2 regions of the Streptosporangium sp. CA-135522 genome follow, and region 1 is predicted to be linked to the other one. Evidence: riboswitches for the same ligand, from Rfam matches in the RefSeq annotation. Region 1 holds a riboswitch; the other holds the start of a gene.
What was found. Region 1 has a riboswitch for glycine ahead of gcvT (glycine cleavage system aminomethyltransferase GcvT). Riboswitches for the same ligand answer to the same signal wherever they lie in the genome.

Region 1 (6,969 bases):
GTCGAGTCGGTCAAGGGCGAGTGCAACCTCGGCCAGCACGAGATCGCCTTCCGCTACGCCGACGCGCTCACCAGCTGCGACAACCACTCCGTCTACAAGAACGGCGCCAAGGAGATCGCGTCCCAGGAGGGCATGTCGATCAGCTTCATGGCCAAGCCGAACCAGCGCGAGGGCAACTCCTGCCACATCCACATCTCGCTGCGGGACACCGGCGGCAGGCCCGTCATGGCCGGGGACGGCCCGCACGGGCTGTCGGAGATCGGGCAGCGCTTCATCGCCGGGCAACTCGCCTGCATGCGCGAGCTGACCCTGCTCTACGCCCCGAACATCAACTCCTACAAGCGCTACGTGCCGGGCAGCTTCGCCCCCACCGCCGTCAAGTGGGGCGTGGACAACCGCACCTGCGCGTTGCGGCTGGTCGGCCACGGGGAGTCGCTGCGGATCGAGAACCGGGTGCCCGGCGGCGACGTCAACCCCTACCTGGCGGTCTCGGCGCTGATCGCGGCCGGCCTGTACGGCATCGGCGAGGAGCTGCCGCTGCAGGAGGCGTTCACCGGCAACGCCTACGCGTCGGGCGCGGAGAGCGTGCCCCACACCCTCCGGGACGCCCTGGAGCTGTGGGAGGGCTCCGAGATCGCCCGTGCCGCCTTCGGCGAGGACGTCGTGGCGCACTACGCGAACAACGCCCGGGTCGAGCTGGCCGCCTTCGAGGCGGCGGTGACCGACTGGGAGCTGTTCCGAGGATTCGAACGGATGTGAGCATGAAGATCATAAATCCGGCGACCGAAGAGGTGGTCGCCGAAGTCGAGTTCGCGGACGCCGCCGAGGTGGACCGGGCGGTGGAGCGCGCCAGGCGCGCCTTCGGCGCCTGGCGCGCCGTCAGCCCGCCCGACCGGGCCCGGCTGCTGCGCGCCTTCGCCGCCCTGGTGGAGGAGCACGCCGAGGAGCTGGCCCAGCTGGAGATCGCCAACGCCGGGCACACGGTCGGCAACGCCCGCTGGGAGGCGGGCAACGTCCGTGACGTGCTGAACTTCTACGCCGGGGCGCCGGAGCGCAACCACGGCCGGCAGATCCCGGTGGCCGGGGGCGTGGACGTCACCTTCCAGGAGCCGCTGGGCGTGGTCGGCGTGATCGTGCCGTGGAACTTCCCGATGGTCATCATGACCTGGGGGGTGGCCCCGGCGCTGGCCGCGGGCAACACCGTGATCGTCAAGCCCGCCGAGTGGACGCCGCTGACCGCCCTGCGACTGGCCGAGCTGGCCCTGGCGGCCGGCCTGCCCGAAGGGGTGCTCCAGGTCCTGCCGGGCGCCGGCGAGGTGGCGGGCGCCCGGCTCGTCGAACACCCGGACGTGGCGAAGATCGTGTTCACCGGCTCCACCGAGGTCGGCAAGGAGATCGCGGCCACCTGCGCCGGACAGGTCAAGCGGATCACCCTGGAGCTGGGCGGCAAGAGCGCCAACGTGGTCTTCGCCGACGCCGACCTGGACAAGGCCGCGGCGACCGCGCCGTACGCGGTGTTCGACAACTCCGGCCAGGACTGCTGCGCGCGCTCCCGGATCCTGGTGCAGCGCTCGGTCTACGACGACTTCCTGGAGCGGCTCGCACGGGCGGTGCTGAAGGTCAGGGTCGGCGACCCCCGCGACGAGAGCACCGAGATGGGCCCGCTGATCAGCGCCGAGCACCGGGACCGGGTGGCCTCCTTCGTCACCGGGCCGGTCCACCTGCGGGGATCGTGCCCGCAGGGTCCCGGCTTCTGGTTCCCGCCGACGGTCCTCACCCCCGAGGTGACCGACCCGGCGTTCACCGAGGAGATCTTCGGGCCGGTGGTGTCGGTGGTCCCGTTCGACGACGAGGCTGACGCCGTGCGGATCGCCAACGACACCCGATACGGCCTCAGCGGATCCATCTGGACCCGGGACGTCGGCCGCGCGCTACGGGTGGCCCGCGCGGTCGAGGCGGGCAACCTCAGCGTGAACTCCCATTCGAGCGTCCGCTACTGGACCCCGTTCGGCGGCTTCAAACAGTCCGGCCTCGGCCGGGAACTGGGCCCGGACGCCCTGTCCGCGTTCACCGAGACCAAGAACGTCTTCATTTCGGAGGATTGACAGCCATGCAGCGTTTGCAGGACCGGGTCGCCGTCATCACCGGCGCGGGCAGCGGTATCGGCCTGGCCACCGCGCGCCGGTTCGCCCAGGAAGGCGCCCGCGTCGTATGCGTGGACCTGGACGAGGCGAGCGGGTCGGCGGCCGCGGCCGAGGTGGGCGGCCTGTTCGTCAAGACCGACGTCACCAGCGAGGCCGACGTCGCCCGGATGTACCAGACCGCGTTCGACACCTACGGCAGCGTGGACATCTCGTTCAACAACGCGGGCATCTCACCGCCGGAGGACGACTCGATCCTGGAGACCGGCATCGACGCCTGGCGCAGGGTCCAGGAGGTCAACCTCACCTCGGTCTACCTGTGCTGCAAGCACGCCATCCCCTACATGCAGCGCCAGGGCAAGGGATCGATCATCAACACCGCGTCCTTCGTGGCGGTGATGGGCTCGGCCACCAGCCAGATCTCCTACACCGCCTCCAAGGGCGGGGTGCTGGCTATGTCCCGCGAGCTCGGCGTGCAGTTCGCCCGCGAGGGCATCCGGGTCAACGCGCTCTGTCCCGGACCGGTCAACACGCCGCTGCTGCAGGAATTGTTCGCCAAGGACCCCGAGCGGGCACAGCGCCGCCTGGTGCACATCCCGGTCGGCCGGTTCGCCGAGGCCTCCGAGATCGCCGCCGCGGTGGCCTTCCTGGCCTCGGACGACGCGAGCTTCATCACCGGGTCGGAGTTCCTGGTGGACGGCGGCATCTCCGGCGCCTACGTCACGCCCCTGTAACCAGCCGTGACCGGTTTGGGGAGATTTGCCCACCCCATACCGTCCGTCCTCGATAACGTGCCGGGACGCGGGCAGATACCTATGTCACCACACGTCCCGGCACCCGGCGAGAAAGAGATCATGTCCCGTCCCGTCATCGGCATCACCTGCTACGTCGAGCCCGCGAAGTTCACCGTCTGGGAGATGACCACCGCGCTCCTGCCGTACAACTACGTCGACCACGTGGTCCGCGCGGGCGGGCAACCGGTGATCCTGCCTCCGGCGGGCGACCCCGCCGCGCTCGCCGGACGCCTGGACGGGCTGATCCTGGCCGGCGGCGGAGACATCGGCCCGGCACGGTACGGCCAGGCCCCGCACGAGCGGACCGGCTACGTCCGCGAGTTCCGCGACGACGCCGAGTTCGGGCTGTTGCGAGAGGTCCTGGAACGGGGCATCCCGTTCCTGGGAGTCTGCCGGGGCCTGCAGGTGCTCAACGTCGCCCTCGGCGGCAGCCTCCACCAGCACCTGCCCGACACGGTCGGCCACACCGGGCACGCCCCGGCGCCCGGTGACTTCGGCCGGATGCCGGTACGGCTGACCCCCGGCAGCCGTATCGCCAAGGCTCTCGGCGCCGAGGCCGTCGACGTGGCCCACTACCACCACCAGGCCGCCGACCGGCTGGGGTCGGGCCTGACCGTGACCGCCCACGCCGAGGACGGCACGATCGAGGCCGTGGAGCTGGCCGACCACCCGTTCGCCGTCGCGGTCCAGTGGCATCCCGAAGCCGACGACGAGAGCCTGCTGTTCGAAGAACTGGTACGGCACGGCCGCCCCTGAACGGCACGACGGTCTCCGAACGGCGACAACCCGCCGCCCGGGGATTTCGCTCGGCCGGTGCAGGCGGTTAGGCTTGCCGTGACACCGATGAATCCCGTGCGGGAGAGCGTCCTGACATCCAGGCCAGGACCCCTGAAGGAGCAAGCCCTCCCCGCGAACCTCTCAAGGCAAAGGACCGTACGGGTAGGTGGCCTCTGGAAAGCAGGCCTGATGGCCTCGCCGAAGGTGAAAGTCCGGCAAAAATCGGGCGAAGCTCTCAGGCATCGATGACAGAGGGGGAGGATGATCTCATCTGTCCCCTGCCTGAGGTGCGAACATGTCCCGACCTACGCCGCTGCGCGGCGTCCACGAGGCCCTCGGCGCGACGCTGACCGACTTCGCGGGCTGGCTGATGCCGCTCCGCTACGGCAGCGAGTCCACCGAGCACAACGCGGTCCGCCAGGCTGCGGGCCTGTTCGACCTGTCCCACATGGGCGAGATCTTCGTGACCGGCCCCCAGGCCGGCGAGGCCCTGGATTACGCGCTGGTGGGCTACATCTCCGCCCTCGACCCCGGCCGCGCCCGCTACACGATGATCGTCGACCCGTCGGGCGGCGTGCTGGACGACCTGATCGTCTACCGCCTGGCGGACGAGGAGTTCATGGTCGTCGCCAACGCCTCCAACTACCCGAGGGTCGCCGCCGAGCTCGTCGAGCGCGCCAAGGCGTTCGACGCCGTGGTCGAAGACCGCTCCGAGCAGTACGCGCTGATCGCGGTCCAGGGCCCGCGCTCGCGCGCCATCCTCGGCGAGATCACCGACGCCGACCTCGACGGGCTGAAGTACTACGCGGGCCTGCCCGCCACCGTGGCCGGCCGCAAGGCCCTCATCGCCCGCACCGGATACACCGGCGAGGACGGATTCGAGCTGTTCATCGCGGCCGACGACGCCGAGCCGCTCTGGGCCGCGCTCACCGAGGCGGGCGAGCCCCACGGGCTGATCCCGGCCGGCCTGTCCGCGCGCGACACCCTCCGCCTGGAGGCGGGCATGCCGCTGTACGGCAACGAGCTGTCGGCCGACCTCACCCCGTTCGACGCGGGGCTCGGCCGTGTGGTGAGGTTTGACAAGCCGGGCGACTTCGTCGGCCGGGCCGCCCTCGAACCGCTCAAGGACGTCCCGCCGACCCGTCGTCTGGTCGGACTGGTCGCGACAGGCCGCAGGGTGCCCCGGCACGGATACCCGGTGGTCTCCGGCGACGGAGCCGTCGCCGGAGTGGTCACCAGCGGAGCGCCGTCCCAGTCACTGGGCAAGCCCATCGCCATGGCCTACGTGGACAACGGCCCGTCCATCGGCCTGGCCGTGGACATCCGGGGCAGTCGCGAGCCGGTCGATGTCGTTGAACTGCCTTTCTACAGGAGGAAAAAGTGAGCAGCATTCCCGATGACCTGCAGTACACCAAGGAACACGAGTGGGTGTCCGGCATCGACGACGGCCTGACCCTCACCGTGGGCATCACCGCCTACGCCGCCGAAGCGCTGGGTGACGTGGTCTACGTGCAGGTCCCCGAGGTCGGCTCGACGGTCGCCGCCGGCGACGCTGTCGGCGAGGTCGAGTCGACCAAGTCGGTGAGCGACATCTTCGCCCCGGTGGGCGGGGAGATCGTCGAGGTCAACCAGGCGGTCGTGGACGACCCCTCCCTGGTCAACAGTGACTCCTACGGTGAGGGCTGGCTGTTCCGCGTCCGTCTTGAGGGCGACGCCGACGACCTGCTGTCCGCCGAGGAGTACACCGCACTCACCTCAGGCGAGTCCTGAGATTTCTCCTCTTGCGCCGTGATCATGTGCGTCACCCGGCGCGCATGATCACGGCGATGTGAAGGCAGGGATCAGATCAATGGCGATCAGCGTCTTCGATCTCTTCAAGATCGGCATCGGACCGTCCAGCTCGCACACCGGCGGGCCGATGGCCGCCGCGCACAAGTTCGCCCGCGGCCTCGACCAGGACGGGCTCCTGGAGAAGACCGCCAGGGTCGAGGTGATCCTCTACGGCTCGCTCGGGCTGACCGGCAAGGGCCACGGCAGCGACAAGGCCGTCCTCCTCGGCCTGTCGGGTGAGAAACCCGAGCTCGTCGACGTCGAAACCGTCGACGACCGGCTGGCCGCCATGCGCTCCTCCGGGACGATCTCCCTGTACGGCTCCCGCGAGATCCCCTTCGTGATCGGCGAGCACCTGATCTTCGAACGCAAGATCTCGCTGCCGCACCACCCCAACGGCATGCGCTTTTCCGCCTTCTCCGAAACCGGAGAACCGCTGCGCGAGAAGGTCTACTACTCGGTGGGCGGCGGCTTCGTCGTCGACGAGAGCGCCACCGGCGCCGACCGGATCAAACCGGACGACACCGCCCTGCCGTACCCCTTCACCACGGCCGCCGAACTGCTCGCCCACTGCGCCGAGACCGGCCTGTCGATCTCCGGGCTGATGCTGGAGAACGAGAAGGCCTTCGGCCGCTCGGAGCGGGAGATCCGCGACCAACTGCTGAACCTGTGGCGGGTCATGACCGAGTGCGTCCAGCGCGGCATCGCCAAGGAGGGCGTGCTGCCCGGCGGGCTGAAGGTCCGGCGCCGGGCCAACCAGCTACACCGGCGGCTGCAGAGCGAGTCCCCCGAGAAGGACCCGCTGCAGACCATGGACTGGGTCTCGCTGTTCGCCCTCGCCGTGAACGAGGAGAACGCGGCGGGCGGCCGGATCGTCACCGCCCCGACCAACGGCGCCGCCGGCATCGTCCCGGCCGTGCTCACCTACTACGACCGGTTCACCCCCAAATCCGACGACGACGGGGTGATCCGCTTCCTGCTCACCGCGGGCGCGGTCGGCGTGCTGTTCAAGGAGAACGCCTCCATCTCCGGCGCCGAGGTCGGCTGCCAGGGCGAGGTCGGCTCAGCCTGCTCGATGGCCGCCGCCGGGCTCACCGAGGTGCTGGGCGGCACCCCGGAACAGGTGGAGAACGCCGCCGAGATCGGCATCGAGCACAACCTCGGCCTGACCTGCGACCCGATCGGCGGCCTGGTGCAGATCCCGTGCATCGAGCGCAACGCGGTCGCCTCGATCAAGGCCATCGCCGCCGCCCGCATCGCGCTACGCGGCGACGGCCGCCACTTCGTCTCGCTGGACAAGGCCATCAAGACCATGCGCGACACCGGCCGCGACATGCTCGACAAGTACAAGGAGACCAGCCGCGGCGGCCTGGCGGTGAACGTCATCGAATGCTGACGTCACGGGGCCGGGGCCTGCCCGGCCCCCG
Region 2 (6,969 bases), 2.3 Mb from region 1:
CCGCCATCGCCGTGGACCAGGCGGGCACCGCGGGGCTGCTGCTGGCCTGGGGCGGCATCGTCGCGATCAACTTCGCTCACGCGATCAGCCGCTGGCGCGGCCGCGACTGAGGGCGCCCCGTCCTCGCCGCGCGAGCCGCACCGGCCCTTTCGGCCCGGTGGGCGAGCGCGGCTGCCGGCATGGGTCAGGCGCCTCCGGTTTCAGGTGCCCCTGGTTTCAGGCGCCTCCGGTTTCAGGCGCCCCTGGTCAGACGTCCCGGTTCAGCCGCAGGCGGACGTCCTCGGCGAGCTCCTCGTCGGCGCTGTCCAGGCCGTAGCGCCACACCTGCTCGGCGTCCTCGTCGCGGCCTCGCAGCGGAAGCGTGCGGGCCAGCAGCTCGATGGCCAGCGCCTCGGTCCCGGCGTCGCCGCCCGCCTCGATCGCCCCGGCGAACTCCGCGCAGGCCAGCTCCAGGTGCGCGATGCCCAGCAGCACCCGCAGCCTGGGCACGTCGGTCACATCCGGCACCGACAGCGCCTCCAGGAGCACCTCGGCGGCCTCGCCGGCCTCCCCCTCCTCCAGCAGGAGCTCGGCGAGCCGCTGGGCCGCGTGGGAGGAGATCTCCGGGTCGGCGGCGGCCACGGCGGCCCGCAGGGCCTCCTCAGCCTCCCGCCGGCTCGCCGCGAGCCTGGCCAGAGCCATGTGCGCCAGCGGCACGCAGGCGGGGTTTCCCGCGCCGAGGGCGGCCTGCCAGGCCGCCCGGGCCTGGTCGAACAGATCCTCCTGCTCGAAGCTGCGGGCGAGCAGGCAGGCGGCCTGCCCGGCGAACTCCGGATGCCCGGTGGCCAGCGCGGCGCGCGCGGCCGTCCGGGCGCCCGCCACGTCCCCGCGCTCCTGGAGCACCACCGCCAGCCCCACCGCCGCCTGCGCCCGGTCGGGCTCCGCGGAATCGGCGGCCAGCTCTGCGAAGATCGTTGCCGCGCCGTCCAGATCGCCGCTCTCGGCCAGTTTCCGCGCGGCGTCCAAAGGACGCGTGTCCACCTCTGGCATGCAGGGTCCTCCCGGGTAAAGGAATGCCCCGAGCCTAACGACTCGGGGCCGTGTCCGTCCCCACATATGGGGGCAATACGGCCCGCGCCGGGAGGACGCGGACCGCACAGCGCGGATCAGTCCTCGTAGGCCTCCAGCGGCGGGCAGGAGCACACGAGGTTGCGGTCGCCGTAGGCCTGGTCGATGCGGCGCACCGGCGACCAGTATTTGCCCTCGCGCAGGGAGGACAGCGGATAGGCCGCCTCGGTGCGGGCGTAGGGGTGAGTCCACTCGTCGGCGACCAGGCAGTCGGCCGTGTGCGGGGCGTTGCGCAGCGGGTTGTCCGTCTTGTCGTAGGCCCCGGAGGCGACCTTCTCGATCTCTCCCCGGATGGCGATCATCGCGTCGCAGAACCGGTCGAGCTCGGCCAGGTCCTCGCTCTCGGTCGGCTCGATCATCAGCGTGCCGGCCACCGGGAAGGACATGGTCGGCGCGTGGAAGCCGTAGTCGATGAGGCGCTTGGCCACATCGTCCACCGTCACGCCGGTCTCCTTGGTGATCTGACGCAGGTCGACGATGCACTCGTGGGCGACCAGGCCGCCCCGGCCGGTGTAGAGGACCGGGTAGTGCGGGGCGAGCCTGCGGGCCAGGTAGTTGGCCGACAGGATGGCCTGCTCGGTGGCCGCCTTGAGTCCTTCGGCGCCCATCATCCGGACGTAGGCCCAGGAGATGGGCAGGATGCCCGCCGAGCCGTACGGCGCGGCCGAGACCGGGCCGACCTCGGAGCCCTCGCGCAGCGGGTGGCCGGGCAGGTAGTCGGCCAGGTGCGCGCGGACCGCGACGGGGCCGACACCGGGGCCGCCGCCACCGTGCGGGATGCAGAAGGTCTTGTGCAGGTTCAGGTGGGACACGTCCGCCCCGAACTCACCCGGCTTGGCCAGCCCGACCAGCGCGTTGAGGTTGGCGCCGTCGACGTAGACCTGGCCGCCCGCCTCGTGCACCCGCTCGCAGATCTGGGTGATGGTCTCCTCGTAGACGCCGTGCGTGGAGGGGTAGGTCACCATGATGGCGGCGAGCTGGTCGCGATGCTTGTCGATCTTGGCGTTGAGGTCGTCGAGGTCGACGTTGCCGTTGTCGTCGCAGGCGACCACGGTGACGCGCATCCCCGCCATGACGGCGCTGGCGGCGTTGGTGCCGTGCGCGGAGGACGGGATCAGGCAGACGTCGCGGCCCGACTCACCGCGCGCCCGGTGGTAGGCGCGGATCGCCAGCAGACCGGCGAACTCGCCCTGGGAGCCGGCGTTGGGCTGGATCGACACGGCGTCGTAGCCGGTCACCTCGGCCAGCCAGCCCTCCAGCTCCTTGATCAGCTCGATGTAGCCCGCCGCCTGGTCCTCCGGGGCGTAGGGGTGCAGCCCGGCGAACTCCGGCCAGGTGATCGGCTCCATCTCGGTGGTCGCGTTGAGCTTCATGGTGCAGGAGCCCAGCGGGATCATCGACCGGTCGAGCGCGATGTCCTTGTCCTGGAGCTTGCGCAGGTAGCGCAGCATGGCCGTCTCGGAGCGGTGGCTGTGGAAGACCGGGTGGGTCAGGTAGTCGCTGACCCGCGCCAGGGCGGCGGGCAGCGCGTCGTGCGCGGCGGCGTCCAGGTCGGTCAGGACCGCGCCGCTGACCTCGAAGGCGGCCAGGACCTGCTCCAGGTGGATGAGCTCGGTCTTCTCGTCACAGGTGACACCGACGTGGTCGGCGTCGACCAGGCGCAGGTTGACCCCGTTGTCACGGGCCACGGCGACGACCTGGGCCGCACGGCCGGGCACGCGGGCGAGCACGGTGTCGAAGAAGGTGTCGTGCACGACCTCGACGCCGCCGTGGCGCAGGCCCTCGGCGAGCACGACCGCGTGCCGGTGGACGCGCTGGCCGATCCGGCGCAGCCCCTCGGGCCCGTGGTATACGGCGTACATGCCCGCGATCACCGCGAGGAGGACCTGCGCGGTGCAGATGTTACTGGTCGCCTTCTCGCGCCGGATGTGCTGCTCGCGGGTCTGCAGCGCCAGCCGGTAGGCGGGACGCTGGTCGGCGTCCTGGGAGACGCCCACCAGACGGCCGGGCATCTGCCGCTGCAGGCCGTCGCGGACGGCCATGTAGGCCGCGTGCGGGCCGCCGAAGCCCAGCGGGACGCCGAAGCGCTGGGAGGAGCCGATCGCGATGTCGGCGCCGAGCTCGCCGGGCGCGGCGAGCAGGGTGAGGGCGAGCAGGTCGGCGGCGGCGACCACCTGGGCGCCGCGAGCGTGGGCGGCGTCGGCGATGGAGCGGAAGTCCCTGACCCGGCCGCTGGCGCCCGGGTACTGCACGAGCACGCCGAAACACTCGGGAAGCTCGGCGGTGAAGTCGCTCTCGACCAGCTCGATGCCGAGCGGCTCGGCCCTGGTGCGCAGCACGGCCTTGGTCTGCGGCAGCGCGTCGGTGTCCACCACGAACACCTTGGTCTTGGCCCGGCCGGCCCGCAGGGCCAGGGTCATCGCCTCGGCGGCGGCGGTGGCCTCGTCCAGCAGGGAGGCGCCGGCGACGTCGAGCGCGGTCAGGTCGGAGATGACCGTCTGGAAGTTGATCAGTGCTTCCAGCCGGCCCTGGGAGATCTCCGGCTGGTAGGGCGTGTAGGCGGTGTACCAGCCCGGATTCTCCAGGAGGTTACGGCGGATCACGCCCGGGGTGATCGTGTCGTGGTAGCCCAGGCCGATCATCGAGGTCAGCACGCTGTTGCGCGCGGCCAGGGCGCGCATCTCGGCGAGGGCTTCGGTCTCGCTCGCCGCCGGGGGGAGCTGGAGCCGGTCCTTGGCCCGGATCGCCTCCGGCACGGTCACCGCGACGAGGTCGGCGGTGGAGGCGAATCCGACCGCCTCCAGCATGCGGGTCTGGTCGGCGTCCGCGGGCCCGATGTGACGGGTGGCGAACGGCGGGGAGTTGAGCTCGCTGAGCGGTGACAGGTCGGTCATGGAAAGCCTCCCGAGGCGGTGGAGACCGGCGCTGGGCGCGGGCGTATGCCGGATCTCCCCCTCTGTCATCTCGACCTGAGAGCTTCACCTCTCCTGGCGGGGAGGTTTTCACCGTCGGTGAGATGCGCCTGGCGGACGCACCTGCTTTCCAGAGTCGCCTCGTCCGTGCGGTACCGGGTGCCTGAGAGATTCCGGGGAGGTTGCTCCTTCGGCGCCCCGATCGTGTCGGGGTCTCTCCCGCACAGGGTCAGCAGCGAGAACAACTTTACCCCGTGCGGCGAGCCCTGCGACGACGGGCCAACTCATCGGCGTGGTGATCGTCTAAAGGGCCCTGGGCGGACTCCGCGCGCTCGCCGGGAAGATCCGCGAGAGAGCCCTCCACCTCCTGCCAGACCCGGCCGAGCGCGATGCCGAAGACGCCCTGCCCACCCTGGAGCAGGTCGATGACCTCGTCGGGCGAGGTGCACTCGTAGACGCTCACCCCGTCGCTCATCAGCGTGATCTGGGCGAGATCGTGGACGCCGCGGTCACGCAGGTGCTGTACGGCGATGCGGATCTGCTGGAGGGAGACGCCGGTGTCGAGCAGTCGTTTGACGACTTTGAGCACCAGAATGTCGCGGAAGCCGTACAGCCGCTGGGAACCCGAGCCGTGAGCCGCCCGCACCGTGGGCTCGACCAGTCCGGTGCGCGCCCAGTAGTCCAACTGCCGGTAGGTGATATCGGCCGCCGCACAAGCGGTGGGTCCTCGATATCCGATGTCGGCGGGCGGTTTCACCGGTTGCCCGTCGAATAGCAGACCCTCTTCACCCGCGCGCTGACGTGCCGACTGGCGCCGTTCCGGGTCATCCTGATCGGCGTTTCTACCCTCGCCGCTGCTGACCGCCACGCGGACCTCCGGCTTTCTCTCATCCCGCGGCCTGATCTGGGGGTTTGCGCACGACCGCGGGTTTCACTTGCACCGTAGGACTGGGGCCAAGCTCAGTCAACGACCCCACGCGGCGCGTCGTGAAGCGTAAATGCACCGAAATTCCTACCCTGCGCGACCGAAGTCCTCGGGCGTGATTGTGTCAAGGAACTCCCTGAACTTCTCCACCTCGTCCTCCTGGTCGTCGGGAATGATCACCCCTGCCTCCCGGACCACGTCCTCACTGGCGAAGATACGCGCGCCGGTGCGAAGCGCCAAGGCGATCGAGTCCGAGGGACGCGCACTCACCTCGACCCCGTTGGAGAACACGAGATCGGCGAAGAAGATCCCATCACGGAGCGCGACGATGTTGACCGTGCTCAGCCGAACGCCGAGCGCGTCGAGCACGTCGCGAAACAGGTCATGAGTGAGCGGCCGCGGCGGCGGCTCCTCGGCCTGCGCCATGGCGATCGCCGTCGCCTCCGTCATGCCGATCCAAATCGGCAGATAACGCTCCCCTTGTGCCTCCTTCAGCAGGACAATTGGCTGGTTGGAGGGCATCTCAACCCGAACGCCCACGACCTCCATCTGCAACACGGGCTGCTCCGTCTTCGCTGGATTCCGACCGGTTTGTTCAACGTAACACTCGTGGGGGTACGAGTGCCTGGTCAGGTTGTCACCGGCCCAGGACCCCACGAACGCCGGAACGCAGCAGCGAGGCGTGCAATTCCAGCAGGAGGCCGGAGATCTCCCTGGCCGTCTCGTCGGCCTGGTCGATGGCACCGGGCCCGCGACGGCGCAGCAGCGGGGCGATGGCCTGCTCCACGAGCCCGGCCTCCCGCTCGGCCGCGGCCTTGACCGCTCGCAGATGACGGGCGTGCAGCCCGAAGACGGTCAGGGCACCGACGCTGCGGGCCACGGCCAGGGCCTCGGCGTCGTAGTAGCGGGCCACCGCGGCCAGCAGGCCATAGTCCTCGAGCTCGGCGAGGGCCTCCTCGCTGAGCTCGGCGGCGGCGAGCAACTCCTCACGGGTGAGGCGGACCTCGGCGGGCGCGTCGTCGGGGACCGCCCGCGGGCGCGCGACCGGCCGCTCCTCGCGGTCGGCCGCCTCGAGGTGATCCTTGATCACGCGCAGCGGCAGGTAGCGGTCACGCTGCTCGCTGAGGATGTAGCGGAGCCGCTCGACGTCGGCGTAGGTGAATTTTCGATATCCGGAGGGACTGCGCTCCGGCTCGATCAACCCCTCGCCCTCCAGGAAACGAATCTTGGAGATGCTGACGTCGGGGAACTCGCCCTGCAGGAGAGCGAGCACCTCCCCGATGCTCATGTGTGCACGAGCGGCCTGCGAGCTCATCATCCTCCAGCGGCGCCACGGGTGAGGAAGACCAGACGGAACTTGCCGATCTGAACCTCGTCCCCGCCGTACAGCGGGACCTCCTCGATCCGCTCTCGGTTGACGTAGGTGCCGTTCAGGCTGCCGACGTCCCGGACGGTGAAGACGCCGCCGCCGCGCCGATAGAACTCCACGTGACGGCGCGAGACGGTGATGTCGTCAAGGAAGATGTCGCTCTCGGGATGACGACCCACGGTGGTCAGATCGCTGTCCAGCAGGAAGCGGCTGCCGGCGTTGGGACCGCGCATGGCGACCAGCAGGGCGGCGCCCGGAGGCAGTTGCTCGACGGCTTGCCGCTCGGCGAGAAGCGTCTCCCCGGTCTCCGCCTCGTAGGCCTCGATCCCGGAGAGGGAGATCGTGGACGTGCTGTCTCCGGGTGTGTCGGCGGACCTGGTCAGCGGCGACCCGCATCGTGAACAGAAACGGGCATCCTCAGGGTTGGCATGACCGCACTGCGTGCAGTAGACGCTCGGCATCGATCGGCTCGGCCTCCTACCGCGAAGACGCGGCAACGGTACTCAGGGATGCGCGCCTCGCTTCTTCGCTTCTCAAGTATTTTCTCAGACTGCGAATGCCGCAACATACACCGTTGAGAAGCAAAGATCAAGGCAGACGCTCGACCGCGGGTTCGGTCGGTGACAAAGTTACAGGCGGGCGGTGCCCCCGGTCCA

Region 2: linked by a shared signal. The riboswitch ahead of gcvP (aminomethyl-transferring glycine dehydrogenase) and the one ahead of gcvT (glycine cleavage system aminomethyltransferase GcvT) in region 1 are both predicted to bind glycine.

Annotation. Positions count from the first base shown of each region.
Region 1 covers NZ_CP192026.1:2,013,228-2,020,196, reverse strand. The annotation lists gene ACQPYK_RS09770 (glutamine synthetase family protein) at 1-759, shown strand, start outside; gene ACQPYK_RS09765 (aldehyde dehydrogenase family protein) at 762-2,105, shown strand; gene ACQPYK_RS09760 (3-oxoacyl-ACP reductase) at 2,111-2,875, shown strand; gene ACQPYK_RS09755 (gamma-glutamyl-gamma-aminobutyrate hydrolase family protein) at 2,996-3,691, shown strand; glycine riboswitch at 3,781-3,879, shown strand; glycine riboswitch at 3,880-3,974, shown strand; gene gcvT (glycine cleavage system aminomethyltransferase GcvT) at 4,008-5,096, shown strand; gene gcvH (glycine cleavage system protein GcvH) at 5,093-5,482, shown strand; gene ACQPYK_RS09740 (L-serine ammonia-lyase) at 5,562-6,938, shown strand.
Region 2 covers NZ_CP192026.1:4,309,479-4,316,447, reverse strand. The annotation lists gene ACQPYK_RS19960 (hypothetical protein) at 1-110, shown strand, start outside; gene ACQPYK_RS19955 (tetratricopeptide repeat protein) at 247-1,029, opposite strand; gene gcvP (aminomethyl-transferring glycine dehydrogenase) at 1,146-4,001, opposite strand; glycine riboswitch at 4,160-4,251, opposite strand; gene ACQPYK_RS19945 (MerR family transcriptional regulator) at 4,267-4,887, opposite strand; gene ACQPYK_RS19940 (bifunctional nuclease family protein) at 5,032-5,502, opposite strand; gene ftsR (transcriptional regulator FtsR) at 5,582-6,232, opposite strand; gene ACQPYK_RS19930 (FHA domain-containing protein) at 6,259-6,774, opposite strand.